One region of the Clostridium sp. RTP31139st1_H3_RTP31139_211217 genome, then DNA from elsewhere that is predicted to be linked to it. Evidence: predicted binding sites of a transcription regulator. Region 1 holds the regulator's gene; the other holds the start of a gene.
What was found. Region 1 encodes CtsR, which represses protease genes until heat stress. Its sites were predicted from a motif close to AAGGTCAANNAAGGTCAAAT; they were not measured.

Region 1 (15,665 bases):
CTCCTTTAATTATCCTTTGGTTTTGCAAAAATCATTCTTCCGGCAGATGTTTGAAGAACAGACGTTACAATAACTAAAATTTCTTCTCCAATGTATTTCTTTCCACCTTCAACTACAATCATAGTTCCATCATCAAGGTATCCAATACCCTGAGTTGACTCTTTACCATCTTTAATAACTATAATTTTCATTTCTTCCCCTGGAAGTACTACCGGCTTAATTGCATTAGCCAATTCATTTATATTTAAAACAGGAACTCCTTGGAATTCTGCAACTTTATTTAAATTGAAATCGTTAGTAATTACTTTTCCACCTAACTTTTGAGCTAATTTCAATAACTTGCTATCAACTTCAGCAATATCCTTAAAGTCACCTTCCCAAATTTGAGTTTCAATTTCTAATTCTTTTTGAATTTTATTTAATATATCTAATCCTCTTCTTCCTCTATTTCTTTTTAATGAATCTGAAGAATCTGATATGTGTCTAAGCTCATCTAAAACAAAGCTTGGTATAACTAAAGTCCCTTCTATAAATCCAGTTTGGCATAAATCAAATATTCTTCCATCTATAATTACTGATGTATCTAAAACCTTAGCACTTCCTTTAGCATAGCCTCTGCTCTTTTTCTCTTTTTCTCTTTCTCTTTGATTATTTCTTTTAAATATAAGTAACGTTGAAGAAATATCTTCTTTCTTTTTCACAAATATTTCAGCACCTAATATTGCTGCAATCAGTTCTAATAGTACAAAAATTATTGGTCCAATTGCAGGATGTATTCCTACAAATATTCCTGATAAAGGAGCACCTATAAATGCTGCAATAATCAATCCAATTAACAACCCTGCACTTCCGTAAATTACTTCTTGTGCACTTAATCTTTGAATATTTTTTTCAATTTTATCTATAGTGTTAGATATTAATTTATATAATCCTGGCGAAATAAAATAAAAAATAATTCCGAAAAGTAAAACACTTAAAATATAGAATATTGTAGTAGCTACTACACCTTTTATAATATTAATTCTAAGCCCTGTATTAATCGCTAATATAGCTTCTGCAATGATATATCCAACCACTAATCCCAAAAGAGTAAAAATAATTTTTAATCCCTTCTTAAACAAAAACTCACCTCCTATTTAAATTACTTTTAATTTAAGTAATAGTTATAAATAACCATTTTTATTATACCATATTATTTATATTACTATTACTAAAATTTAACTTTAAAGAATAAATTAAATTTTAATACCCCCTATCAAAATATGACCAGGTTGTTTATTATAATATTAAACCAATACAGATAAGGCTTGTATTGACAAAATTGTCTGAAAATACTTATAATTTAATTATGGATTATATTTCTAAGGAGTTGAGGCAAATGAAAGACATTATATTCGATAGCTTTCAAAATGACGTCAGTGAATCCCTACTAAGGCATAAAAGCATTCTTGATATATTAACTAAATATACTGAATCCAGTTGTAGAATTAACAGAGCTGTAGCTAAAGCCGTAACTAACTGTGGTTGCATTGAGATAAATGCGAAAAAACAATGTTTGCCAAATGATGACAACTCATTGGAAGATTTATCAAACTGTTTAAAAACTCATCTTGATGGCTGTTTATGTGATAACTGCCGTGAAGTTATAGAAAGAGAAATTGGGAATAATTTATTTTATCTTACTTCTCTTTGTAATGCGCTTGATATAAATCTTTATGATGTTTTATTAAAAGAAAGTGACAAAATTAATACACTTGGTAAATTTACCTTTAGATAAATATATAAGCAGGTTTTTACCTGCTTATATATTTTTACCGTTAAATCATATTAATATTCTTAATTTATTACTAAAGTTCTTTCTTTAAATGAATTTGTTCCTTTATTCTCTTTAACCCACTTCTAATAGCTGTAGCTCTCGCTTCTCCAATTCCTTCTACTTGATCTAATTCTTCCTTGCTTGCAGCTATTACATATTTTAACTCTTTAAAATGTTTAATTAAATTTTCGATTATATTAGTAGGTATTCTTGGGATTTTGAATAATATTCTATATCCCTTAGGTGAAATTAATGTATCTACTAATGATACTCCTCCAAATCCAAGCACCTTTGCTATAATTTCTAAATCTACTAATTCTTCAGAATTTAACTTTTGAATTTCTTTATAAATGTTGTTATGATCAGCATTTTCTCCACAATAATCTCTTATTAAAAGAATTCCATCTCTTTCAATATATCTTATTAACTCGTTTAATTGCATGGAAATTAATCTACCTTCATTTCCAAGCTCTAATATATATCTTTTTATTTCTTCTACTATTCTCATTACCATTTCTGTTCTTTGTATTGCAGTTACAACATCAAAAACAGTTGTTAAGTCTTGAAATTCTAATATGTTTAAATTATTTATTACTCTCTCTAATACATTTACATACTTTTCTAAGGTTTGGATTGCTTGATTTGCTCTTGCTAAAATTACACTGCTGTCTTGTAATACATATTTTATATCACCTTTATATACAGTAATAATATTTCTTCTTTGAGATATTGCTACAACAATTGTGTCAGTTTGCTTAGCTATTCTCTGTGCAGTTCTATGTCTTGTTCCTGTTTCATATGTTTGAACTGTTGGATCTGGTAACAATTGTGCATTTGCACAAACAATTTTTCTTAAATCCTGACTTAATACTATTGCTCCATCCATTTTAGCTAATTCATATATATATGCTGGAGTATATTCTGAGTTAATATTAAATCCTCCATCAACAATACTCATTACTTCATCAGAATCTCCTAAAACTATCAGGCCACCTGTTTTAGCTCTTAAGATATTTTCTAAACCTTCTCTTAAATATGTTCCCGGACTAACTATCTTTAATATATTTTTTATTTCATTATCATCCTTAATTCTCATGCAATCACCTAACTTTATTTTCAATTCATATCTCTATTTATATAATTAAGCTAATATTTATCAACTTATCATTATTATTCATTTTCCTAACATATATAATATTACTATTATATAATTATTAACTCAATAATTTTGTAAATATTTATAAATAATATTCTTTATAGTTTTTTCTACAAAAAAAGTAAGTATAAATTATTATACTTACTTTTTTCCATAATTATATTATCTATATACATCTGCTATAACATCATTTAATGTTTTCATAGCCATTATTTTTATATTAGGTATATTTACTTCTTTACTAAATGAATCTTTTGCTACATATACTTTCTTAAATCCCATTCTTGCAAGTTCCTTTACCCTAATTTCTATTGAAGGTACCTTTTTTAATTCACCAGTAAGACCTACATCAGCTATAAAAGCAATATTTGCTTCAATTCCCCTTTGTTTTACAGATGAAACTATACTCATAATAACAGCCAAATTTATACCTTGTTCTTTTATTCTCATTCCGCCAGTAGTCTTTATAATAACATTCTTATCATAAAGTCCTATTCCGCCTCTTTGCTCCAAAATAGATATTAAAGTATTAAGCTTATCCTTACCTAATGTTTCTCCAATTCTTGTAGGATACGGAGTAAATGTTTTAGATACTAAACTTTCTACCTCTGTAATTATAGGTCTAGATCCTTCTTTTATAACAGTTAAAGTACTTCCTGAAACAACTTCTCCCTCTTCCCTTTTAGTCATAAAAAACTCCGATGGATTATCTATTGATACCATTCCTTTTTCAGACATTTGGAAAAAACCTGTTTCCCCAGTACTTCCAAATCTATTTTTAGAACTTACTAATCCTCTTAGTTCTTCATCTGTATCACATTCTATAATTAATACAGTATCTACTAAGTGTTCCAATGCTCTTAATCCTGCTAATTCATCAGCCTTAGTCATTTGCCCAACAATTATTACTGCACGTTGTCTTTTATTATCTTTAGCAATTCTTAATAACTCATTCGCACACTCCATAGTTTGTGTTGGCGACCCTGCTCTTGCTGGTAAAAAGCTATCCATAGTAAATGTTTGAATACTATCTATTATAATCAAATCTGGATCTATTTCATTAACTGCAGCCACTACATTATCCATACTCGTCTCTTGGACTACCCAAATATTATCATTAATATTTTTTAAAATTCTATCTGCCCTATTCTTAATTTGACTATCACTTTCTTCACCTGATGCATATATAACTTTAAATCCACTTCTAGCTATATTGTCAGCAACTTGTAATAATAAAGTTGATTTTCCTGCACCAGGACGTGCTGTTATTATAGTAATAGAATCTTTAACTATTCCGCCACCCATTACCCTGTCAAACTCACTTATTCCTGTTACAATTCTATCACTTTTACTTGAAGTTACTTCTGATAACTTTTTAATAGGTTTTTTTGCCAATTCTCTAACCTTAATCGCTTCTTTTACAGCCTTATTTTGCTGTACTACCTGTTCTTCGGTAAAAGTGTTCCAATTTCCACAATCAGGACATTTCCCCATCCACTTTGGTGATTCATATCCACATTCTTCACATACGAATACAGATTTTATCTTAGCCATATTATTCACCACTCTTATCTATATAAATTTTATTCTCTAATTTTCTTTATTATAATATAACATAACTTCAAATATAAAAAAATGAGACTACATAAAAACCTCATTTTTAAAATTATCATTCATTTATAAGTGTCGCTGCTGCTTTATCTACAACTACTGTAACATCTCTATGCATTTGTAACATAGAAGCAGGGTTATCTGTTGTTATTTTTCCTGAGAATAATCCTTTAATAGCTTCTGCTTTACTTTCTCCTGAAGCAATTAAAACTATTTTCTTTGACTTCATTATTCCGCCTACACCCATGCTTATTGCTCTTCTTGGTACATCGGCTTCATTAGCAAAAAATCTTGCATTAGCTTTAATAGTATCTTCAGTTAATGTTATTATATGAGTTCCTGAAGATAGTTCTTCATCTGGTTCATTAAATGCTATATGTCCATTATTTCCTACACCTAAAAGTTGAATATCTATTCCACCTAGTTCCTCAATCTTTTTATCATATTCTTTACATTCTAATTCTAAATCTTTAGCTAGTCCATTAGGAACAAAAGTATTTTTTATATCTATATTAATATACTTAAATAAATTTTCATTCATAAAATGTCTATAACTTTGTTCATGTTCAGGATTTAATCCAACATATTCATCTAGATTTACTGTTGTAATTTTAGAAAAATCTAATTCTTTATTTTCATACATCTTAATTAATTCTTTATACATTCCAACTGGAGATCCTCCAGTTGCTAAACCTAAAACTGCATTTGGTTTTTCATTTATTACTTTAGCAAACTCTTTTGCTGCTACCTTACTTAATTCTTCATAATTATCAACAACTATTAAATTCATAACAATTCTCCCTCTTTTCTTGAAATATTAACTTGTAATGTAAATTTATCTGATTTGTAGTATGCCTCTTCTAAAAATAAAAGCTTATCCGAACTAGTAAATGTCTTATTAATAGTCTTTAATATAGGAGTATCCTTTTCACATTCTAATAATCCTCTTATCTCATCATTAACATTAACTGCAATTATTGATGAATTTGAATGAGTAATTGTATATCCAAATCCTTCTAAAATCTTATATAATGAGCCAGATAGCATTTCTTTATTAATACTTCCACAATAATCTACCGGAATATATACTGTTTCCAAAGCAATGCTCTCTCCATCTACTATTCTTTTTCTTGTTATTTTGTACAACTTATCTAATATAAAAATATCTTGCATATCATCAGGCGTATCTATAACTTCAAATTCTATAACTTTTGTGTCCAATTTTCTTCCGCTTTGATTAATCATTTCAGTAAAGCTCATCATATCCTTTTGATTTACCTTTTGCTCACATACAAATGTTCCTTTACCTTTTTTTCTAAGCAAAATTCCTTCTTGAACTAGCTCTCCAATAGCTTGTCTTATAGTCATTCTACTTACTTCATAGATTTCACAAAGCTCTCTTTCACTTGAAATACATTCACCTGGTTTCCAAACACCTTTTGCAATTTTTTTTATTAAATCGTTTTTTAATTGATAATACACTGGTATCGGACTATTTTTATCTATCATAAATATCACTCCCAAATTTATTATATTATACATACATATAGTTGTCTATACCAGTTAAGGATTTTTTTTTAATATAAAATATACATATTTATTTATTATATGGAAATACTATCTATATAAATTCCAAGGAGATGGTATTTTGATAGATAAATCTTATTTTAATAATGTTCCTTCAAAAAACATTTTAAATGATTATAAACCTAAAAATTTATCTAGCGATTATGTCGATAACTCTACTTCAAACTGCATAGAAAACATGGTTATTAATTCTAACCTAGATAATGATAATAATATTAAATAGCTTAATATTATAAAAAAGAGTAAGGCGATTTATTTATCACCTTACTCTTTTACATTATTTATTCCCCTTAAATTTCTTAACATTTACCTATGGGAAAATACCAATATCTCATCTCTGCATTCAACCTTTAATTTATCTCCAACTTTAATTTCACCTTTAAGTAATTCATCACTTAACTTATCAACTATTTCTCTATTAATTATACCTCTTAAAGGTCTTGCACCAAATTCAAGATTTTTATTTTTATTAATAAGGAATTTATTTAAATCCTCATCGTAAATTAAATCTATATTCTTTTCTTTTAATCTACTTATTGTATCTTTTAGCATTATATTTACTATTTGTAATGTATCTTCTTCCTTTAGCTGATTAAATACTATTATATCATCTACCCTATTTAGGAATTCAGGTTTAAAGGCATTCTTTAATTCTCCTAATACAACGTCCTTCATTTTCTCATATTCTGCTTCTTTTAAATTAGAATTAGTATCAAATCCAACTTTTCTTTGACTCTTTAATTTTTGAGCTCCTACATTAGATGTCATAATCACTATAGTATTTTTAAAGTCTACTGTCTTGCCCTTTCCATCAGTTAATCTTCCATCTTCCATAATTTGAAGTAATATATTAAATACATCTGGATGAGCCTTTTCAATCTCATCTAATAATACTACTGAATAAGGTTTTCTCCTTACAGCCTCTGATAGCTGACCACCCTCTTCATATCCTACATATCCTGGAGGTGCTCCAATTAATCTTGAAACTGAATGCTTCTCCATATATTCAGACATATCAATTCTGATTAAATTGCTTATTTTCCCAAACATGACTTCTGCTAAAACATTGCAAAGTTCAGTTTTACCTACACCTGTTGGTCCACAGAAAATAAAAGTTCCAATTGGTCTATTAGGATTCTTAAGTCCAACTCTTGCTCTTTTAACTGCCCTAGTTAAAGCTTTTATCGCTTCATCTTGACCTACAACTCTTTGCCTTAGAGTATCTTCTAGATGTAATAACTTAACAGATTCTTTTTCGGTTAATTTTTCTACTGGAACCTTAGTCCATATTGAAACAACTTTTGCAATATCATCTTCATCAACTATTTGAACTTCTGTACAACTATGTGCTCTCCATTCATTTTTAATCTTTTCAAATTCTTCTTTTAGTTGCTTTTCATTATCTCTTAAATTAGCAGCTTTTTCAAAATCTTGATTTTTAATTGACTCTTCTTTTTCACTAATTATTTTTTCAATATCTAATTCTTTTTTCTTAATCTCAGGTGGAAGAGTTAATCTTGAAATCCTTACTTTTGCCGCTGCTTCATCTATTAAATCTATAGCTTTATCAGGCATATATCTATCACTTATATATCTATCTGATAAATCTACAGCCATATATAATGCACCATCTGTAATCTTAACTTTGTGATGTGATTCATATTTATCTCTTAATCCAAATAAAATATTTACAGTTTCATCTTTAGATGGAGGCTCAACATTAACTGTTTGAAATCTTCTTTCTAATGCAGCATCCTTTTCTATATGCTTTCTGTATTCATCAATTGTTGTTGCCCCTATGCATTTTATTTCCCCTCTTGCTAAAGCAGGCTTCAAAATATTAGAAGCATCTATAGCACCTTCTGCTCCTCCAGCTCCTACTATAGTATGAATTTCATCGATAAAGATTATAATATCATCTTCATTTTTAAGTTCATTCATTACCTTCTTTAATCTTTCCTCAAATTCACCTCTATATTTTGCTCCTGCAATCATAGATGTTATATCTAAAACTAATAATCTCTTATCCCTTAAACTTTCTGGTGCATCTCCAGAAATAATTTTTTGTGCTAATCCTTCAATTATAGCAGTTTTTCCTACACCTGGTTCACCAATTAGACAAGGATTATTTTTTATTCTTCTACACAGTATTTCCAATACCCTTTGAGTTTCTTCCTCTCTGCCAATTACAGGGTCTAATTTTCCCTCCTTGGCACTTTGAGTTAAATCAGTGCTATATTGATCTAATACTGGAGTTTTATTTTGCTTCTTTTCCCTTTGTACTGACTTTTTACTTTCTCTAAGCTCATTTCCAGAAATATATTTATCTAACTCTTGCTTAATAGACGATAAATCAACCTTACTACTTGTTAAAATAGTAAAAGCAACACCTTCTCCTTCATTTATTAATGCAAGTAATATATGCTCAGGATTTATAAAACTATGTCCATACTTTCTTGCTATATCTAAACTATCATCAAAAAGTCTCTTTGCTCTTGGTGTTAATAACATTTCGCCTGTTGAAACTTCGTCATCACCAAAACCTAGATAATCTTCAGTCATCTTTTTTACCTTATCTATAGTAATTCCTTTATTAGTTAAAAGCTGTCCTGCATATCCATTTTCTTTTAATATCCCTAATAAAACATGTTCTGTTCCAATATAACCGTGCTTAAAACTTTGAGACTCTTGTTGTGCTTCTACTAATACAACTTGCGCTCTTTCTGTAAACCTCCCAAAAATCACAGTGTCACCTCCAAATATAATCAAATATAGATTAAATATAACTTGTTATTATATTCTGCAAATATGACCCAACCCTTTATCACTACTTGTTTTATCATCTACTATAATTATTATGATAAAATAACCATTATAATACCCTTAAGTATTTCTGCCCTTAGCTTATTTTTATCTTCTGCATTTGATAATGTTCTATCGTTAATTGATATTTTTACAATTTCAAGCTCTCTTTTAGTTATTAAATTAGTTTCATATAAATGCTCTAATAATAATAAAGCTGCACTATAGGTTAAACTTTCTCCAATAGCTTTATTTATTGCCTCTACTTGTTTTTCTTTATTATTATATTCTATTCTTTTGATTATTATATAACCGCCGCCACCTCTTCTACTTTCAATCATATATCCCTTTTCAGAAGTAAATCTAGTTGTTAATACATAATTAATTTGAGATGGAGCACAATTAAATTTATCTGCTAATTCATTTCTTTGAATAATTACCTCCTTATCCTTTTTATCTTCTATCATGTCATTTATAAACTGTGCTATTATATCTGAAATTCTTGCCACAATTTCACCTTCCTAAACATACTTTGACCTTATTTGACTTTAATTATATATAAAAATTTTTTTTATGTCTATTCTATAATTTAATTATTTGGGGCTATATTATTAGAGATTTATTAAAATAGGTACAACTTATTATTATTTTTAATTTTTTTAACTATTTTATTTATAATATTATCTAAATCATATTTTTGATATAAATTATTTTTCTCCATAAAAAAAAGAGTCATCATAATATGACGACTCTTTTCATTGGAATTAAGCTTCAGCTGGAGCTCCTACTGGACAAACATTTGCACAGTTTCCACAATCGATACAAGTATCTGCATCAATAACGAATTGAGTATCTCCTTGGCTTATAGCGTTAACTGGACATTCTGCAGCGCAAGCTCCACAGTTAACACAAGAATCATTGATTGCGTATGCCATTAAAAAACACCTCCCCATTACTTATTAATAACATAACTATTTTATCATACATACTTTTCTTTTTAAAGGCAAAGTTAAATTTATACTATTTTCTATAATTTATATACTAAATAACCATATAACCAGCCATTTCAATAGCATTAATTATTTCATCTATAGAAACGCTCAATTTATCATACACTAAATGTACCTCTTTTTTATTTAAATTAATTTCACATGCTAGAACCCCTTCGTAATCACTTACTATACTTCTGATTTTTAAGATATCTGCATGACTAGTTAAATTAGAAATTCTAACTAGCTCTTTCATTAATTATCCTCCTTAGTTACCCTTAATCAAATTCTTAATTAACTTTCTATCTTCTTCAGATTCTACTTCTAATTTTATATCATCATCATCAACTGAATCCTCATAATGACCTTTAATAAGTTCAATAGTATCAATTTTAAACTCTTCTAATATTTCTTCTTCGCCCTTTTTAAGCTTAACCTTAACACTTTCTTTAACAATATTATTTGAAAATACTTCTCCTGTGCCTTCACTTGTCTTTACTATCGAACCAACTTTAGGCATTCTTTTTCTAATATCTTCATAAGTACTTTGTTCATAATTTAAACAACACATAAGTCTTCCACAAATCCCTGATATTTTAGTTGGATTAAGTGATAAGTTTTGCTCTTTTGCCATCTTTATTGAAACAGATGCAAAGTCTCCTAAAAAGCTAGAACAACACATTGGTCTACCACAAGGCCCAAGACCACCTAACATCTTAGCTTCATCTCTAACTCCTATTTGTCTAAGCTCTATACGAGTTTTAAATATTGTTGCTAAATCCTTAACTAATTCTCTAAAGTCAACTCTTCCATCTGCTGTGAAATAAAATATAACTTTATTATTATCGAAAGTATATTCTACATCTATAAGTTTCATGGTTAATCCATGTTCTTGAATTTTCTTTAAACATATATTAAATGCATCTTTTTCTTTATCTTTATTTTTAAAATGTCTATCTATATCTTCTTCAGTTGCTATTCTTAATACACTCTTAAGTGGTGCAACTATATCATTTTCATTTATTTCTTTTATTCCTATTACACATTCTCCAAATTCAATACCTCTAGCGGTTTCAACTACTACATATGTATCCTTTTGTATATTCATATCTGCTGGATCAAAGTAATATATTTTTCCAGCCTTTTTAAATCTAACTCCTACAACCTTTATCATAATTAACCCTCCATGAAGCCCATTAACATTACTCGTAGTGTCATTACCCAACTAACATTACTTTTAATATTTTTACGTGCTTCTTCTATTGTCTTTATCATATTATTTAACTTTCTAAATGACATTTCTTTAGTAAGTTCTCTTATATCATCAAGTTTATCACCATTTATGATAAATTCCTCATTTTCAACTTCCTTATCTATTAAAATATCTCTAATAAAAGAGCCAAATATATTTAATACTTCTTCTTTATTATCTTTTAAAGTACTTAGAGCTTCTTCTTGTTGTAGTACAATTTCTACATCATTTTTATTTAAGCTCTTAATTAATTCAATAACTTTATTTCTTAATTCCCTTAAGTTTTCATCATTAAAATATCTATCTATTCTTCCTGGTATTCCTTCACTAAAAGCTATTGCAGATCTTATATCACTTTCATTATAATCAAAGCCCTTAATTTTTATATATTCATATAATTCATTCTTGGTTAATGGTGTTAATTTATATATTTCACACCTAGATTTTATTGTATCTAAAATTAACTCTAAACTTTCACACAATATTATTATGTGAACTCCTATTGGTGGTTCTTCTATGGTTTTTAAAAGTGCATTTTGAGCTTGAATAGTAAGCTTATTTCCTTCATGAATAATTATCACTTTTCTATCACCTTCAAAAGGCTTTTTAGAAACTTCTTCAATTATATCTCTAACCTCATCTACTCCAAAAGATGCCTTACTACTCTTATAATTGATTATATCTACATATTCTCTCTCTAAATCTCCATTTAAAATAAGCTTAGCTAAAATATTAGCTAATTTACTTTTTCCAATTCCATCTTCTCCTGCAATGAGGTGTGCATGAGAAAGTGTATTTTTTAAACATCTATCCTTAAAATTATTAATTAAATCACTATATCCTATAAAGTTTCTCATACATTCACCTCCTAATCAACTTAATTAAACTTTATAAAATTGATCAACATCTAAAACAAATACTGTAGCTCCACCCACTTCTACTTCAATTGGATAAGGCATATACATTCCTGATCCACTGCCAATTGTACTTGGTGTTGGTGTAGATACCATTTCTTTTCTTTTTTTACAAACATCCTCAATGACTTTAACAACATCCTTTACTACTTTTTCTTCAACACCAATCATTAAAGTAGTATTCCCTGATTTTAAAAAACCTCCTGTAGTTGCTAATTTAGTTACCCTATAATTTTTATCTGTAAGCTCTTCAATTAAATCTATAGCATCATCATCTTGTACTATAGCTAAAACTAGTTTCATACCATATACCTCCACTCTTATACTAATAAATTCTTCTTATATATTTTATCATAAATATATAAGAATTTACTAAATTTTCTCTTCAAATAATGTATTATATGAATTTTTATTTTCATTTTCTACTATTATCTATATCAAATCATTAATACTAATACAAAGTTTGTAATAAAGATAAAAGGATTGTTAAAAACAAAGAACTTTCCTTATAAATAATCCCTTCTTTTAAACAACCCATCTTAAATTTATATATATTTTTTTACTTTTTCATAAATTTCATCATTAATTTCTTCTATGCTTCTAAGCTTAGAATTCTTACAACACTTGATAACATCCCAATTGTATTTTTCTGCAATATATAAAGAATTATTATATGAATTTATCAAATATTCCTTATTACTTTCATGAATATCTTTTGCTTCTTCTCCTGTAAACTTATTAGCTCTATTTCTCATAAGCTCTTGACTTACTTCTGGATCAACATCTAAGAATATAACATGATCTGGTTTTGGAATTTGATAAATATTAAACTCTAAATCATATAACCATTCAATAAATTTCTCTTTTTCTTCACCATTTAGTTTAGCGGCTTGATGTACCATATTTGAGGTAGTATATCTATCACTTATAATAATTCCACCATTCTCATAAAAATCACCCCATTTAGTCTTATAAGACGCATATCTATCAGCTGCATAAAAAGTTGATGAGATATATGGACTAACATCATTTGGATCTTTTCCAAAATCTCCATTTAAGTACATCTTAACTAGAGCTGATGAATCACTCGCATAATCAGGGAAAGTTATTTTTAAACACTCTTTTCCTTCACTTATTAATCTTTCATATAATCTTTGTGACTGAGTAGCCTTTCCACTTGCATCTGAACCTGATTCAATAATTATTAATTTACCTTTACCCATCCTTCTCATCCTTTCGATCATCTTAAGTTCTATTTAACTTATTTATTTTTTATTATCTTATTTGTAATAGACTTCTTTATCTTATTTTTTATTACTTCATATTCATCGCTATTAATATCTATCATATTCATTTTTTCAAGACATCTATCACAAATAAAATTATTCATTATTTGAATTCCATTTCCAACACATTCATTCTCACATATTATACAATATTTTTCTGTATCTCTCCATATATCCTTACTACTAATATCCATAAAATTAACCCTCCCTTTTTTATTAAGTCTTGCCCATTATTTAATCTATATACCTTCTATTGTCTTATTTATGTAAATATTTTGTTTAAACTAAATAGGAGTAATAATCCTAGTATTTAAAATCATATTGTAGTTCATTCTATAAATGTTTCTAAAATAAAAATCATATATAAAATAAGAAAAATATATTTTCTTCAAATAATATTAGAAATAAAAAAAATGAGATAGTCATGCTAAATTTTAATGACTATCTCAACCTACTATTTAAATTTTATAATTTTTAATGTTGACTAGAAGATTTTATACGTGAAACTAAAGTATCACTTGGCTCAAAAACAAATTTATATATTTTCCCTTCTTTTTTATATATACATAATAATTTTTTTGCCTTATCAAATTTTCTAATATAGTGTCTACTACATTTACATCTACTATACTCTTTAGGAACATTACTTTTTTCACCAATATAAATTATATCCTTTATTTTTAGGCTCTCCACATTTTCTTCGTTTTTACTGTTTATCTTATTAATTATAAGTTTATCAGAAATTATACAGTACTTATATGCAATTTTACACTTTCTAGTTTCTATAAATAAAACTATTAGTGTTGTCATTATTAAAAGAGCCTCTAATATAAATTTAATGGTAACATTTCTTCCTAAAGTCATTTTAGAAAATTGGTATATATATAGTGCAACTGTAATAGTTAATAATGAAATTATAATTGCAACTGTCTTTTTCCCCTGCTTAATCTCCTTATGCATATGTGGACTTCCCCCAAATATTTCTATCTTATTTTCTCTGACAATATTTTGATTATACTAATTTTATATATAGAATTACAAACTCTATATTTTCTTTAATATCACTATCTTGTCCACTATATATTAAAGAAATTGAAATATCTTATCTAAGCTAACTATTAATCATTAATGTTTAACTTCTTATATCTTTATATCCCCTGTAAATGTATACTATTCAAATATTAATGACAGATTTAAATTTCCTTTTATGTTATAATCTTATTATAAATTTCATAATTAATAGAGAGGTATATTAATGATTCAAATATATAAAAGCATAAGTGAAACAGATTCAACGTTAAAACAATTAGATTCTATAGAAAATGGCTGTTGGATTAATATTGTTGCCCCATCTGACGAAGAGTTAATATTAATTTCAAAAAAGACTGGAGTTCCCTTAAGCTTTTTAAGAGCCCCACTTGATGATGAAGAAACTTCTAGAATAGATGTAGAAGATGAGTTTACATTAGTAGTAGTAGATATTCCTTTTACAGAAATGGAAGATAACTCTTTAACTTACGATACTTATCCTCTAGCTATAATTCACTCTGAAAAAGAGATTATTACAGTATGTTTAAAGAATAGTAGAATAATAACTGATTTTATAAATGGTCGTGTAAAATCATTCTTTTCTTTTAAGAAATCTAGATTCATACTTCAAATTTTAAATAGAATTTCAACTTACTATTTAATTTATCTTAGACAAATTGATAAAAAAAGTGTAATGATTGAAAAAAGATTACATAAATCTATGAAAAATAGAGAATTAATCCAATTACATTCATTAGAAAAATCACTAGTTTATTTCTCTACTTCACTTAAGGCTAATGAAGTAACTTTAGAGAAAATGTTAAAAATGGATATCATGCAAAAATATGAAGATGATCAAGATTTATTAGAAGATGTAATTATTGAAAATAAGCAAGCAATAGAAATGACCGATATTTATAGTAATATCTTATCTAGTACCATGGATTTCTTTGCTTCTGTTATATCTAATAACCTTAACATAGTTATGAAGGTTTTAGCTTCTGTTACTATATTAATGGCTATTCCAACTATAATTGGTGGTATATTTGGAATGAATGTAGAATTGCCACTTCAGAACAACCCACAAGGTTTTGTTATAATTATTTTCCTTACAATTCTTTTAACACTTTTTACTGCCTTTATCTTATACAAAAAAGATATGTTTAGCTAAAATATTAAAAATATCCACAACCAATTTAAAATTAGTTGTGGATATTTTATTT
Region 2 (15,665 bases), on a different contig from region 1:
TGCAGGTATTGATGTTGCTATGAAGGCTAAAGACAAGTATGGAAAGCTATTGGCAGCAGGTATTATTTCAGTAATAGCAGTACAGGTAATAATTAATATAGCAGTTGTTACAGGAAGTATGCCAGTTACAGGGGTGCCTTTACCTTTTATAAGTTATGGTGGTACATCACTTGTATTTAACTTAGCTGCAGTAGGAGTATTACTTAATATATCAAGACAAACAAAAAGTCATAAAGATGAAATTCAAGAAAAAATAATTAAGAGTAAAATGAATGTTTAATAATTTAGAGGCTGCAAGTGTAGCCTCTTTTATTTAAAAAAATATGGTTAATATAGTAGAAGATATATTTTGATGGTTTTAATGGGGGGAAAATAATGGGTAGCAAATCAGGTGATTTAATTAGAAATACTATAATAATAGTTTTAAGTAGTATTATTTATGGAATAATTATTACTGGTTGTAGTGATAATACAAGTTTTAAAAGTACAGAATTAAACAATGTTTTTATTGATAATTTAAATATAGGAAGTTCTATACAAAATATTAATTTGAAAAAATATACAGAAAGTAATAGATATTCTGGTGACTATATGTGTAAATTTGAAGAACTTATAATTGATTCAGAAGATAATAAAGTTAAGTATTTATTTGGAAGATTTGATGAGAAGAGGATAGTTATATCTATAAATAATAAAAGAAATTTAAGCTATATATATGAAGTGTCAGAGATACTTGGATATAATTATAAAGAAAAGTGGAAAGATAGGGAACAGCAGTTAAAAGAATATATTTATTATGATAATATAAATGGTATAAAAGCTGAATTTATATATTCAGATTTTGATAGTAGTTTAGCTTGGGTTACTTTATCTAAGGTTAAAAATTATTAAATGTACATAATGGAAAATATTGTGTTGAAGATGATTAAGTTAGTTAGAGTAACGGGGGATGAGTATGTCAGGATATAGAAATTTGAGAGAGGTAAGATTAGTACCAATAGTTTTAATATTTTTAAATTTATTTGCTGTAGTAATTTTTTATTTAAAAAAAGCTGGGTTAAATTATAATTGGTTAAACGTAATTAATGAAACTGACTTCATTAATATAGGAACATTTTTATTATTATTTGTAGGATTTTTAATTTTGACTAATATTAAGGTAGAAGCTACTGAAGAAGTATCTGATTTTATAAATAAAAAATTAAGTTATATGAATTATTTAAATATTATCTATTTGATAATCGTTCTTATCGCTGTTAGGGATAAAATAGTAATGATGGCAGCATTTAATATAGAGGTATATTTATTAGCTATATATTTAACAACAAGAAATATGTATGCTGAAAGGCTTAGATATGTAAAGGGAGAATGTGAACATGTATTAAAAAAACAAGAAAGTAGCGTATGGTGGAGATGGAAAATATGGATTAATCCTTATGAAAAAGTAAAGTTTTCAGAAAGATTATCAGCAATTAAACTTTTTGATATCATTAGTATAATTATAGTTGCTTCTATATTTTCAAATAGATCTGTTGATGGAATAATATTTTTACTTCTTATAATTAGACCTATAGCTTTTATATTGGAATTAATAATTCCTGTACAAACATCTATTTGTGGTATATGTACAGATATAGTTGAAAAATCTGAAAGCAAAAGCTCTAGAATTTATTATGCAATTTATATAACTGATTACGAAAAGAAAAGAGAGTATATTCTTTATGTTAGAGATTATCCATATATTAGTAGTGGACAAAAAATAACGGTAGTGCATGGAGCCATATCTAAAAGAGCAATTTATGTAAAAGAGATGAATTTAGACATAAGATAAAAATTGCTTACTTAATGGGGAATTAAAATATAATTAAATAAAATAATGGAGTGAAGAGAGTATGAACATTTTTAGCTTATTAAATAATGATACATCAGAATTAAGTGAAGAGGAAAGAGAACTTGTAGAAAGTTTTAATGAAGCAATAAGAGAAAAACTGATAGAGGCATTAGCTGAATGTGAAATAAATGAATTAATAAATGAGTTAAATTATGATGAAAATGTTTTTAGAGAAAAACTAACAGATATTTTTATTAATGGAAAAAAGGGATATATTAAAATGCCTACTAAGACTTTGATAGATATATTTCTAGATAAAAAAGATGAAGGTGAATTTATAAATTTAATTGAAAGCTTAGGTGGTATATAAAATTGAATTGTTGGATTTTTATGTAAAATCATACTTCAAATTAAATGATACAAGTATGGATAAGTTAGAATTAGAAATTGGATGAATAATGAAGGATAACGTTAAAGGAAATTCAATAGAATTAATTAAAAAATAAATTAGTATTATAAGATAAAATAATAGTAAAATTTTATTAAAAGGCAATGGATAATAGGAGAATTCATTGCCTTTTTGGTATACTATAATAATATATGGTTGATAAGTGGTTAATATATTATTGTGTATACTTTAATTCTTAGCTTAAAGTTAAATATTTATTTTATAATTTTAGTTTTGTAATTAGTAGTTGTGTAATTAAGTTTAAATTGGAGGATTGGAATATGAAGATATTATTAATGAAGTTAGAATTAAGAGCTGAATGGGTTCATTCATTAAAAGAAAAAAGAATGGTAGTTTTAAGTTTGACTAAGAGGTTATCTAATAAATTTAATGTTTCTGTATCAGAAGTACAATATCAAGATATTCATCAACAAATAGGAATCGGTATTTGTGCAGTAGCAACTTCAAAGGATGTGTTGAGCGCATTACAAGAAAAAATACTTGATTTCGTGGAGGACAATACTGATGCTGAATTAATTAAAATAGAAGGTGATATTACAGAGTTCTAATTTATTCCATGAATCTATGAAAAAATTTCTAAAGGAATTATTGACAAAATAGACAAACTAATGTATATTAATATCAACAAAGCAAAACAATTAAATATTTGAATCTTATCCAGAGTGGTGGAGGGACTGGCCCTGTGAAACCCGGCAACCTGTTAATAGTTAAAACTTAACAGTTAATAGTTGAAATAAAAACAAAAATGTTTTTATTTTTTAGAAATTTAGTAAAATTTCATAAATAACTATTAATTATAAACTAAAAACTATTGACGTTGGTGCTAATTCCTGCAGTTTTATAACTGAGTGATGAGAGAGTAAATTAGTAGTGATTTTTATACGCGCTTGAGTTTATTCTCTAGCGCATTTTTTATTATCTAAAATTAGATGTTTAGTAATATGGAGGTGGACAACTATGATTAAAATGCAAAATGTGAAGAAAAGTTTTGGAAAAACAGAGGTATTAAAAGATATTTCTTTAAATATAAATCAAGGTGAAATTTATGGGCTTATAGGACATAGTGGAGCAGGAAAATCAACTCTTTTAAGATGTATAAATGCCTTAGAGGATTATAACGAAGGTTCAATTAAAGTTATGGACAAAGAGGTAAAACTTTTAAGTGAAAAGGGTAAAAGAGAATTAAGAAAAGAGTTAGGAATGATATTCCAAGGCTTTAATCTTTTAAGTAGAAAAAATGTGTTTCAAAATGTGGCATTACCATTAGAAGTATGGGGATATGATAAAGCATTTATAAATAAAAGAGTAAATGAACTTCTTGAGATAGTAGGACTTTCTGAAAAGGCTAAAAGCAAGCCGGCGGAATTAAGTGGTGGACAAAAGCAAAGGGTTGCAATAGCAAGAGCTTTAGCGTTAGAGCCAAAAATTCTTTTATGCGATGAAGCTACTTCAGCATTAGATCCAAAAACAACAAAGGATATACTTTCATTATTAGAAGATATAAATAAAAAATTAGGAATTACTATAGTAGTAGTTACACACCAAATGGAAGTTGTTAAGCAAATATGCCAAAAAGTTGCGTTACTTCAAGGAGGAGTACTTGTTGCAGAGGGAAAAGCTGAAGAAGTATTCCTAAGGCCAGAAGTATCATTGAAGAAATTTTTAGGAGAGTTAGATGATGATACTTTACCAAGAGAAGGAGTTAATATTAAATTGTTCTTCCCAAGTGATTCATCAGAAAATGCACTTATAACAAAAATGGCAAGAGAACTTAATATTGATTTTTCTATTGTAGGAGGAAAGCTAGAGAAATTTAGAGATAAAGTTTTAGGAACTTTAACTATAAACATAAATGAAAAGGATAGGGAAGAAGTAATGAAATATCTATCAGCTAAAGATATTATATTGGAGGTGTTATAAAATGGATAGTAAAATGATAAATATTATAATTGAAGCACTTGGACAAACTATTTATATGGTATTTTTCTCAACATTATTTGCAAGTGTTTTAGGCTTTATACTAGGGATAATAGTAACTGTTACATCTCCAACTGGATTAAGACCCAATATTTTTATATACAAGTCTTTAGATGTAATAATAAATGTACTTAGAAGTTTTCCATTTATAATCTTAATAGTTTTTATTATTCCATTAACAAGAGCTATTGTTGGTACACCAATTGGTGAAACGGCAGCAATAGTACCGTTAACAATAGCGGCAGCGCCATTTGTTGCAAGAATAATAGAATCAGCGCTTAAAGAAGTTGATCCAGGAGTAATTGAGGCAGCTAAATCATTTGGAGCTTCAAATCTTCAAATAATTTTTAAGGTAATGCTTAAAGAAGCAGTGCCAGCAATAATTTCAGGTTTAACATTAACTATAATTAATATAATAGGATATTCTGCAATGGCAGGTAGTGTTGGAGCAGGAGGATTAGGAAAGGTAGCAATAAGTTATGGATATCAAAGATATCAAACAGATGTAATGATTGTTACAGTTATTATTTTAATAATAATGGTTCAAGGACTTCAAAGTTTAGGAAACTATTTATATAAAAAATTAAGTTAATTAGTATATTTATAATAAATTTAGGGGGAATTCAAAATGAAAAAAAGAAGTATTTTAACAGCAATAATAGCAGGAATAGTATCAATTGGATTAATTGGGTGTGGAAATAGCGAAGGATCATCTAATGATAGTTCTTCAAATGGGGATGATAAAGTAATTAAGGTAGGGGTTTCACCAGTTCCACATGAAGAAATTATGGAAGTTGCAAAACCACTTTTAGAAGCAAAAGGATATACAGTAGAAATAGTTGAATTTACTGATTATGTATTACCAAATACAGCATTGGAATCAGGAGAAATAGATGCAAACTATTTCCAACATATAGCTTACTTAAATTCATTTAATGCAGATAATGGAACTCATTTAACTTATACAGCGGAAATTCATTTAGAACCAATGGGTGCTTTCTCAAAGAAATATAAGACAGTAGATGAAGTTGAGGAAGGAGCAGTGGTAGCAGTACCAGATGATCCATCAAATGAAGCAAGAGCATTAAGAGTTTTAGCTGCAGCAGGATTAATTGAGGTTAATGATGGTGAATTAATTACTACAGCAGATATTACTTCAAATCCTAAAAATTTAGAGTTTAAAGAGTTAGAAGCAGCAACTTTACCAAGAGTATTAGAAGATGTTGATATAGCTGTAATTAATGGTAACTATGCTTTAGAAGCTGGTCTTGATGTTAATAATGATGCATTTTATGCCGAAGATAAGAATGTTGAAAGCTTAAAAGAAAGAAGAAATGTTTTAGCAGTTAAAGAAGGTAATGAAAATAGTCAAAAGATAAAAGATTTAACAGAAGCTTTAACTTCTGATGAAGTTAGAGAATTCATAGAAGAAAAATATAAGGGGGCAGTTGTTCCAGTATTTTAATCATATAAAAGCAATAAATAAAAAAATATAATAATTACTTGGGGAATTAGTTATTATAAGGGGCTTAAATAGAGAAGAGGGATTTACAATTAATTTTGTAAGTCCCTTTTATAGTTTTTTATAAATGTTTAAATGGTATTTCAAATAGCAAGAATATGAAGACATGCTTTAAAAATACCAACAAATAAAGTATACTGTATATTATGTATAAATATAGAAAAATATTATGTAGATAATAGCACAAGTTTAAAAGGTTTAGTTAGAAGGGAGACAAGCTATGAATGTTTCAAGTATAAATGTAGGATTAACAGGAGAAGATTTAATAAGTATATATAATGATTTTGTAGCGATTAAAGAAATTAAAATTAGTAATATTGATGTAAAAGAGGACATAAGAATTTCAGGATCTTTTACGAAAGGATTAACAATAAACTTTGAAGTGAAAGTTAAGCTGAATTCTATGGAAAATGGATTGATTAATGGGGAGTTAACTGGATTTAAAATATTAAATATAGGAATACCTTCATTTATAAGAAAGACAATATTAAAATTTGCATTAAAATCGCTAAGTGATGTAGGAATTAATTATGATAAAGGAAAGGTTATTATTCAATATAAATATTTATTGAAAGATATACCATATGTAGATTTTGATATATATAGTATTTATTGTGCTTATGGAGTTTTTAATGTTGAACTTAGAAATGCTAAATTCTCTTTAGGAGGAGAATTAAAGAAAGAAATCGAATTGTTAAACTTTGAAAAGGAAAAAGTACCAGAGTTTAATGAAGAAGATATAAGTAAAACAGAAGATTCGTATACTAAAGGAAGAGAGAAGATAAAAGATAAGTTGCCAAATAATGCAAAGAAATATAGTGACTATATCTTTGTATTACCAGATATTGCAGCGTTAATATATAGATTACTTAAAGATAAAAGAGTAAGCATGAAAACAAAGTTAGTTATATCAGCAGCTGTAGCATACATTGCAGTGCCATGTGACATTATTCCAGATAAGGTGCCTTTTATAGGGAAAATAGATGATATTGCAATAGGCGTTTTTGCATTAAATGTTATAATGACAGATGTTCCATTAAATGTAGTATTAGAAAATTGGCAAGGTAAAAATGATATATTAATAGTGTTGAAAAACGTTATTGATTATGCAACTAATTTTACAGGAGCAAAAAATATTGATAGTATTTATAGGGTTATGGAAGAGGTTTTATCAGTATAAATAAAATATTTAATTTTTAAATTAAAATATAAAAATTGATAATTATAGAAAATATAATATGAATAAATAAGAAAGGATGATTGAACTTGAAGTATTATGCTGTTTACAGAGGTAAGTCAGGAGCACCTAAAATTTTTACTTCATGGGATGAATGTAAAAAAGAAGTAATAGGCTTTAAGGGAGCAATATATAAAAGTTTTCCAACGGAACAAGAAGCGGTGAATTTTATTTCTATAAATTCTAATGGGAAGTTAGGATTTAAAGATGATGCTGAAGCTACAGAAGATGAAAAGGGGCTATTTATTTATGTTGATGGTAGTTTTGCTGTTGATAAGGGAAATTTCTCTTATGGGTTAGTTGCTGTACAGGATGGCAAAATTATTTATGAAGATAAAGGTGAGGGTTTCGACAAAGAAGCAATTGCTTTAAGAAATGTATCAGGAGAAGTTCTTGGAGCAAAAATGGCTGTTGAATTCGCACTTAAAAATAATTTTAAAGAAGTAACAATAGCATATGATTATCAAGGTGTTGAATCCTGGGCTTTAGGAACTTGGAAAAGAAATAATAGAATAACTTCAGAATACAATGAATATATGCAAAATAAGATGAAAGAAATAAATGTGAAATTTAAAAAAATAAAGGGTCATAGTGGACATAAATATAATGATTTAGCAGATAAATTAGCTAAAGAAGCTTTAGGGATAATATAATTTCTACATTGTTAAGGAATATGTACTTATTTGACGAAATTAAGGACTATAATACTTTAAAAAATGATTATTTTATAATAAAAATACACATACTACTTTTAGAAATTAAAAAGAGAGGTGTTTTTTTTGGGAAAAATAATTAAAAGTTTAGCAATAGGAACTGTTTTTGGAGTAGCAATGGGAATGATGATTTTACCAGAGCTAGATAGAAAGACTCAAAGAAACATAAAAAAGACAAGTAGAAAAATTATGGGTGCTGCAGGAGATGCATACGATAATATTTTAGATTATATTTACTAATAAAAAAAAGGTTAAAACTGTTATAGAATTCTATAACAGTTTTTTTGAGTTATTTTAAATATAATTGAAATTAAAAGTCAAAAAATATATTTTTTTGGATTTCTTTATGTTATAATATAATTATTAATGAATGTGTAATTAATATAAATGTAGATAAAGGAAGAAAAAAGCTATGGAGATACTTACTTTAGGTGAAAAGATAAAAAGGCGAAGAAAAGAATTAGAAATGACACTTAAGGACTTAGCAGGAGACAGAATTACACCAGGACAAATTAGTTTAGTTGAGTCAGGAAGATCAAATCCTTCAATGGATTTATTAGAGTATTTAGCAAATGCGTTACAGACATCAGTAGAATATTTGATGGAGTCAGAAGAAACTCAGGCAGAGAAGATATGTGTATATTATGAACAAATGGCAGAGACATATATTTTAAATCAGGACTATATAAGTGCTGAAAAATACATAGAAAATGCATTGTATTATGCTGAAAAGTATGATTTAGAGTATAGGAAAGCAAAAAATTTATTTTTAAGAGCGAACATATGTAAAGCAAAGAATGAATTGGTATTAGCACAACAATTATATTTATCAGCAAATGTAATATTTATTAAGAGAAATAATTTTGAACAGGTAATAAATACTTTTTTAAATTTGGGGAAGATAACTTTAAGTTTAAAAGCATATCATTCGGCAACAAGTTATTTAAAACAAGCTGAAAAGGTATATTTAGATAATAATATTGGAAATGATTCTTTATTAGGTGAAATTTATTATGAAATGGCTGAAAGTTATTTTAAAATAGATGACATAAAAAAGGCGATAGATTATACGTTTTTAGCTAAGCAAAAATTTGAACAAGTTCAACATCGCGAAGAATATGGAAAAGCATTATTATTATTATCTCAAGAATATAATAAAAAAGGTGACTTAGTAAATGCAATAAAATACTCTAAGAAGACATTAGAAGTATATAGAGAATTAGAAGAAGAAAAAAATATTTCAGCAATTGAAAATAATCTAGGAAAGTTATTTTTTGAATTTGATAATATAGAAGAAGCATTTAGACATTATAATGTTGCAAAAGAAATACGTATGAGAAATAACGATACTAATGTAATAGAAACATTGATAAATATTTGTGAAGGATATATAAAAATCAAAGAAATTGATAAATGTGAAGAAGTATTAGAAGAAATAAAAACGTTAATAGATGGAACTGATGTTGAACAGATAATAGAACAAAATTTATTATGGTATAGAGTATATACTATTAAAGAAATGGCAGATGAAGCAGAACTTGTATTATTAGAAACATTTAATTTAGCTAAAGTAAATGGCTTAGAGAAAAGGGCAGCGGAGTTAGCTATACTTTTAGGCAGATACTACATAGGGATTAAGAAAGACTATGAAGCAGCTAAATACCTAGATGAAGGTGTTAAAATATTTAGAAATTTAGGCATACTAAATAACTAAACTGGGGGTAGCTATGGAGATATTATCAACAGGAGAAAAAATAAAAAGAGCAAGAGTTTATAAGGGCATTACTCTTAAGGAGTTGTGTAGGGATAGAATTTCTATTTCTAAAATGAGTTGCATTGAAAATGGTAAAATTAAAGCGGATGAAGAGTCACTTAAGTATATTGCTGAAAAGTTACAGATTGATTATAATTATTTAACCCAAGATGTATATGAGCAAATTAAATCAAATATAGAAAATATTAAAACAAATAATTATTCTTTAGAAAAATTAGATAAAATGATTGGCTATAATTTAGAATATTCATGTAAGCATAATTACAATGATTTAGCATTAGAGCTAATACATATTTTATTTGAAGTATATATACAAAATAATAAGTTAGAGAAAATACAGCTAATAATATCAAAATATTATGAGCTGTATCAAGGCTCTAAAGATAATGAAGAGATTATTATTTATTATAATGATATGGCAAGATTCTTTATGAAAACAGGTGAGTATCATGAAGCAATAAGTTATTACTCAAGAATAAGGGATGTTTTTGAAAAAGAGGAATTAAGTTATAATGATAAGTATATTTATGCGTGTTTTTATGAAGGGATTTGTTATAAAAATATCAATTTAATAGAAAAATCATACGATTGCTTAAAGAAAGTAATTAATTATACTGAGAAATTTAAAACAGATAAAGATAAAGGTGATTATTATCACGAATTTGCTATTGTTAATATATTATTATATAAGGTTGAAGCGGAAAAATATTTAAATATGGCGCTTCAATATAAAAAGAATGATTCTATTGAATTGGCAAGATTTAAAGAAAAAAATGGTGAAATTTATTTTAAGGTTTATCAAGTAGATAAAGCTATGGAGGAAATAAGAGAGGCTGTTAAAATATATCCTAGAGCTGAAAAACGTGGATGTGGAGAGTTCTTAATACAAGCTATATCAACTTTATATAAAAATGGGCAATTTGATGAAGCATTTAAATATACTGATGAAGCACTAGATTTAGCTATTAATATAGATGATGAAAAGTTAATAGAAAAAGCATATTATTTTAAAGGCATGGTGCATCAGAAAAGACATGAATATATTCAAGCTGAAATGTACATGAATTTAGCAACAGATTTTTTATTAAGATTTGCTAATAATGAGGAAAGATATATAAGATATAATGAAATGGCTGAGTTATATTATAATTTAAATGAGTTAAAAGACTCAATAAAATATTTCACTTTAGCAATACAGTTAGAGAAAAAGTTATAAAAATAAGAGGGAGAAAAATATTTTTCTCCCTCTTATTTTTATATTTATATATTAAACTTATAGAGCTCATAATAATTATTTAGTTGTCATGATGTAAAAGGTTTGACATCCATATCCAAAATGACCACTTTGTTTTAGTGTTATTTAATAAAGATGGATTAAAAAATAGTCCCCTCATAAAAAAAACGCCCCTTTGCTTTAAACTTTATATTATTAGTATATAGCAAAAAAATAAATATTGTATTCACGGTAATGCTTTAGATTTTGTACAATAAGTGTTAAATGAAGAAAAGGAAATTTTCTTTAAAAGCATAAAAACACCTAAAAAAGGTGTTTTTAGTACATTATTTAGTATTTTTAAGTACAATTAGTTTAGCACCATATCCTTTTAGTTCGGTTATAACATTTAAAACTGAACTTTTCTTTGAATATTTAAATTCTATTTTAGGATAGGAAGCTTTATGAAGTATTTCTTTTTCTTCCTTACTAAGTCTATCAGGAGAGCCCATAGAAAGCCAGTAATTATAAGAAGAGCCTGTTGTTTCATTAACTTCATAAGTTATTATCCTTGAAGAGCTTTTAATATTAACTATATTAAGTGAATATTTTCTCTCAAATGATTTTTTTACTCCACTTTTTTGGTAAATATTTTCATAACTTGCTAAAGTGTTAACATCATCATTGTGAGAATATAATAAAATTGCATAATAGTTGTCAGCTTTAGTTACTATATAGCCATCATCTAAAGAAATTATATCATTGCCAAGTTTACTGAAAAGATAATAAGCATAGTAAGAGGGTTTTCTAATTCCCATATCATTTACTATCCCAGGAGCACCAATAAATACCTCGTTAGTAATATTGATTTCCTTTTCTAAAACATCAAATGCCTTTAAAAAACTTAGTGAATTACCTTTGAAAAGCATATTGTGAATAATATAAGGTAACATATAGGCAGTATCATATATAGAGTTTAAGTGTGAACTAGAAGAAAAATCAGTAGTAGCTACATCTAGTTCATAGTTAATAGTTATAAACTCTCTTAGATTTTCTTTTATAGAAGATGATAAGCGGGAATCAAATTGAAATTTAAATTCATTTATATCCACTATATCTAATTCGTTAAAATAATCAATAAAACTACTTAGTATATTTTTATATTTTTCTAAAGAGTATTCAAGGTTATCTAGTAAAATTAAAGGCTTAAGAGAAATTGTTGATAAAAAGTCTAAAACACCTTTAGCTTTATTCCAGTTATAAAAATCTGAGTCTAAAAATACTCCCATATCACTATGGAACATTTTTTCAAGTCTTCCATATTCAAAATGAATTTCTTCTTGAATTTCTTCTAATATATCTTTATTATCTTCTATAAGTAAGTCAAATGATTCGCCTAAGTTGATACACTCTTTAAAGTTTTTTTCTAAAGGTTTAATAACTTTATCCATGTCTACGTGAATATTCCACAACTTATTTTCAAAGTTAAATCTGCTATAATTATCTAAACAATATGATAATGAATCTAAAGCGTCGGCTAATGAAAGTTCCGTATATTGTTTAGATGCTTCGTATTGCTTTTCAGTAGTTGCATTTTTCTTTCTATATTGAAGAGGAGTACACCCATAATAAGATTTAAAATTTTTATTGTAATAACGAACATGAGAAAATCCTATTTCATCTGAAATTTCTGATATACTCATATCACTATCTAATAATAACTTGATAGATTCTTCTATTCTTGTTAAGTTAATTAAATCTGTAAAGCTATAACCGGTTGCATATTTGATTTCATGAGAAAGATAATGTGGACTTAAAAATTCTTTCTTTGCAATTTCTTGTAAGGTTATATTATTGTTGTAGTTATTAAATATATATTTAGATATTCTATGATACCTATCTAATTGTTCTGTCTTTTCTTTAAGCTCCTCTTTTTCATGTGTTAGATAATGAAAATTATTAATAAGATGATAAAGTAATTTTATTAGTAGTTCTTCTATTTCCTCATCGTAATCTTCAAGTTTTTGTACATATTCACAAAGCGTTTCTGAAAGAAGTGTTTTTAATTCATCGTATTCCTCGCCATTTTGATTTTCATTAGCATTAGAATTTGTATAAAAAAATACATTATTTATATCTTTATAATATTTACCAAAAAAGTACGGATCTATATTAAAAATTAAAACTTTATTATCATCATCGCTTTTTATTTCATGTGACTCATCTGAATTTATAATTTCCACTTCCTTTTCGTTAAGCACAAAAGAGTCAGTATCTATTTTTATATGTAATGAACCCTTCAAAACATATATAATCTCAATAGAATTATGCCAGTGAGTTGGATAGTTCTTTATATTTAAGTAGGAGATTTTTATTGGTAAATCAAAAGGATAGTTTATATATTCTCTTCTCAAAAGTTCCACCTCAAATTTCTTATAAATTAATTCTGTAATTATTATAACAATAAGTTCCAATAAAAACAAAAAAAGAAATAGTAATAAGGTATAATTAGAGGAAAATAAGTTATAATTAGTATAGGAAAAATTATTAAAAAAAATAATCAAATTTACTTTGACTTTCTTTGACTTTTGTATTAAAATAAAATTAAAGTTAAGAATACTAATAAGAGGTGATTATAAATGAATGTTGAAAGAATGACATTAAGAGTACAACAAGCACTAAATGATGCAAATTTAATAGCAGTAAAATATAGTCATCAACAAATTGATGTAATTCATTTATTTGCTGCATTAGTAGAGGCTGATGACGGATTAATACCTAATATTTTCACTAAAATGGGAATTAATGTGAAGATGATGAGGGTTGATATAAAAAATGCTTTAGATAAAATGCCAAAAGTTATGGGAGAAGGAGCAAATAGCTCTGGAGTTTATATAACAAGACAAGTTGATGAAGTACTTGTAAAAGCAGATGAGTTAGCTAAAAAGTTTGGAGATTCTTATATTAGTGTAGAACATTTAATATTAGCAATAATGGATGTTGATAAAAGCGGACCTGCTAAACAAATTTTAAATAAATATAATATAAATAAAGATAATTTCATGAAGGTTTTATCGGAAGTTAGAGGAAGTCAAAAAGTTGATACTCAAGATCCAGAAGGAACTTATGATGCGCTTGCAAAGTATGGTACAAATTTAGTAGAGCTTGCTAAAAAGCATAAATTAGATCCTGTAATAGGAAGAGATGAAGAAATAAGAAGAACTATTAGAATTCTTTCAAGAAGAACTAAAAATAATCCAGTTTTAATTGGTGAACCAGGAGTAGGTAAAACTGCTATAGTAGAAGGATTAGCTGAAAGAATAGTAAGAGGAGATGTACCGGAAGGTTTAAAAGATAAAATTATTTTCTCATTAGATATGGGTTCACTTATAGCAGGAGCTAAATATAGAGGAGAATTTGAAGAAAGATTAAAGGCTGTATTAAAGGAAGTCCAAAATAGTGAAGGAAAGATTATATTATTTATAGATGAAATTCATACTATTGTTGGAGCAGGTAAAACAGATGGCGCAATGGATGCAGGTAATTTAATTAAGCCTTTACTTGCAAGAGGAGAATTGCATTGTATTGGTGCTACAACTTTTGATGAATATAGACAATATATTGAAAAAGATAAAGCACTTGAAAGAAGATTCCAACCTGTTATTGTTGATGAACCATCAGTTGAAGATGCAATTTCAATTTTAAGAGGATTAAAGGAAAGATTTGAGATTCATCATGGAATTAGAATTCATGATTCTGCAATAGTTGCAGCTGCTAAACTTTCAGATAGATATATTCAAGATAGATATTTACCAGATAAGGCAATCGATCTTATTGATGAAGCTGGGGCTATGATAAGAACTGAAATAGATTCATTACCAGCAGAACTTGATGCTATAAGAAGAAGAATAGTACAGTTAGAAATTGAGAAAGAAGCTTTAACAAGAGAAAAAGATGAGGGTTCTAAAAAGAAATTAGAAGCACTAGAAAAGGAATATTCAGAGTTAAAGGCTAAAAATGATGAAATGACAGCTAAGTTTGATAGAGAAAAAGGTGCTATTCTAAAATTAAAAGAATTAAAAGGTAAGCTTGATGAAGCAAGAGGTAATTTAGAAGCAGCTCAAAGACAATATGATTACAACAAAGCTGCAGAAATTCAATATGGTGAAATTCCAAGTCTTGAAGCAGCTATTAATCAAATGGAAGTAGAAGTAAAAGAAAACTATGAAGGTGCTTTATTAAAAGAAGAGGTTACTGAAGAAGAAGTTTCACAAGTTTTATCTAAATGGACTGGAATTCCAGTATCTAATTTACTTGAAGGAGAAAGAGAAAAATTATTAAGGCTTGAATCTGAAATGGAAAAGAGAGTAATAGGGCAAGAAGAAGCTATTAAATCTGTTACTTCATCAATTTTAAGAGCAAGGGCAGGTCTTAAAGATATTAATAGACCAATAGGTTCATTTATTTTCTTAGGTCCTACAGGAGTTGGTAAAACAGAACTTGCAAAAACTTTAGCAAGAAACCTATTTGATTCAGAAGAAAATATTATAAGAATTGATATGTCTGAATATATGGAGAAGCATTCTGTATCTAGATTAGTTGGAGCGCCTCCAGGATATGTTGGATATGAAGAAGGTGGTCAATTAACAGAAGCTGTTAGAAGAAAACCTTATAGTGTAATATTATTTGATGAAATAGAAAAAGCACATGAAGATGTATTTAATATGTTCTTACAAATACTTGATGATGGTAGACTTACAGATAACAAAGGTAAGACTGTAGATTTTAAAAATACAATAATAATTATGACTTCTAATATAGGAAGCAGTTACTTACTTGAAAATAAAGATGAGGATGGTATTGAACCACAAATCAGAGATCAAGTAATGAATGAGATGAAAATGAGATTCAAACCAGAATTCTTAAACA

Region 2: clpB (ATP-dependent chaperone ClpB) is a predicted target of CtsR. The motif match lies at 13,306-13,325, and genes of this name have one in related genera.

What each region holds. Positions count from the first base shown of each region.
Region 1 covers NZ_JBCOAB010000049.1:167-15,831, reverse strand. The annotation lists gene ABUA17_RS15505 (PIN/TRAM domain-containing protein) at 6-1,121, opposite strand; gene ABUA17_RS15500 (nucleoside triphosphate pyrophosphohydrolase family protein) at 1,379-1,777, shown strand; gene disA (DNA integrity scanning diadenylate cyclase DisA) at 1,848-2,912, opposite strand; gene radA (DNA repair protein RadA) at 3,135-4,526, opposite strand; gene nagB (glucosamine-6-phosphate deaminase) at 4,642-5,373, opposite strand; gene ABUA17_RS15480 (GntR family transcriptional regulator) at 5,370-6,092, opposite strand; gene ABUA17_RS15475 (hypothetical protein) at 6,232-6,393, shown strand; gene ABUA17_RS15470 (ATP-dependent Clp protease ATP-binding subunit) at 6,477-8,915, opposite strand; gene ABUA17_RS15465 (CtsR family transcriptional regulator) at 9,026-9,481, opposite strand; gene fdxA (4Fe-4S ferredoxin) at 9,737-9,907, opposite strand; gene ABUA17_RS15455 (heavy-metal-associated domain-containing protein) at 10,014-10,217, opposite strand; gene ABUA17_RS15450 (PSP1 domain-containing protein) at 10,230-11,135, opposite strand; gene ABUA17_RS15445 (DNA polymerase III subunit delta') at 11,138-12,070, opposite strand; gene darA (cyclic di-AMP receptor DarA) at 12,095-12,430, opposite strand; gene ABUA17_RS15435 (dTMP kinase) at 12,673-13,350, opposite strand; gene ABUA17_RS15430 (sigma factor G inhibitor Gin) at 13,389-13,607, opposite strand; gene ABUA17_RS15425 (DUF6106 family protein) at 13,888-14,373, opposite strand; gene ABUA17_RS15420 (magnesium transporter CorA family protein) at 14,669-15,613, shown strand.
Region 2 covers NZ_JBCOAB010000017.1:3,013-18,677, reverse strand. The annotation lists gene ftsW (putative lipid II flippase FtsW) at 1-280, shown strand, start outside; gene ABUA17_RS09020 (hypothetical protein) at 376-891, shown strand; gene ABUA17_RS09015 (hypothetical protein) at 956-1,831, shown strand; gene ABUA17_RS09010 (hypothetical protein) at 1,893-2,201, shown strand; gene ABUA17_RS09005 (DUF503 domain-containing protein) at 2,561-2,848, shown strand; SAM riboswitch class I at 2,951-3,158, shown strand; gene ABUA17_RS09000 (methionine ABC transporter ATP-binding protein) at 3,258-4,220, shown strand; gene ABUA17_RS08995 (methionine ABC transporter permease) at 4,234-4,869, shown strand; gene ABUA17_RS08990 (MetQ/NlpA family ABC transporter substrate-binding protein) at 4,906-5,742, shown strand; gene ABUA17_RS08985 (YkvA family protein) at 6,020-6,979, shown strand; gene ABUA17_RS08980 (ribonuclease H1 domain-containing protein) at 7,066-7,689, shown strand; gene ABUA17_RS08975 (YtxH domain-containing protein) at 7,807-7,989, shown strand; gene ABUA17_RS08970 (helix-turn-helix domain-containing protein) at 8,162-9,463, shown strand; gene ABUA17_RS08965 (helix-turn-helix domain-containing protein) at 9,477-10,739, shown strand; gene ABUA17_RS08960 (helix-turn-helix domain-containing protein) at 11,084-13,150, opposite strand; gene clpB (ATP-dependent chaperone ClpB) at 13,376-15,665, shown strand, end outside.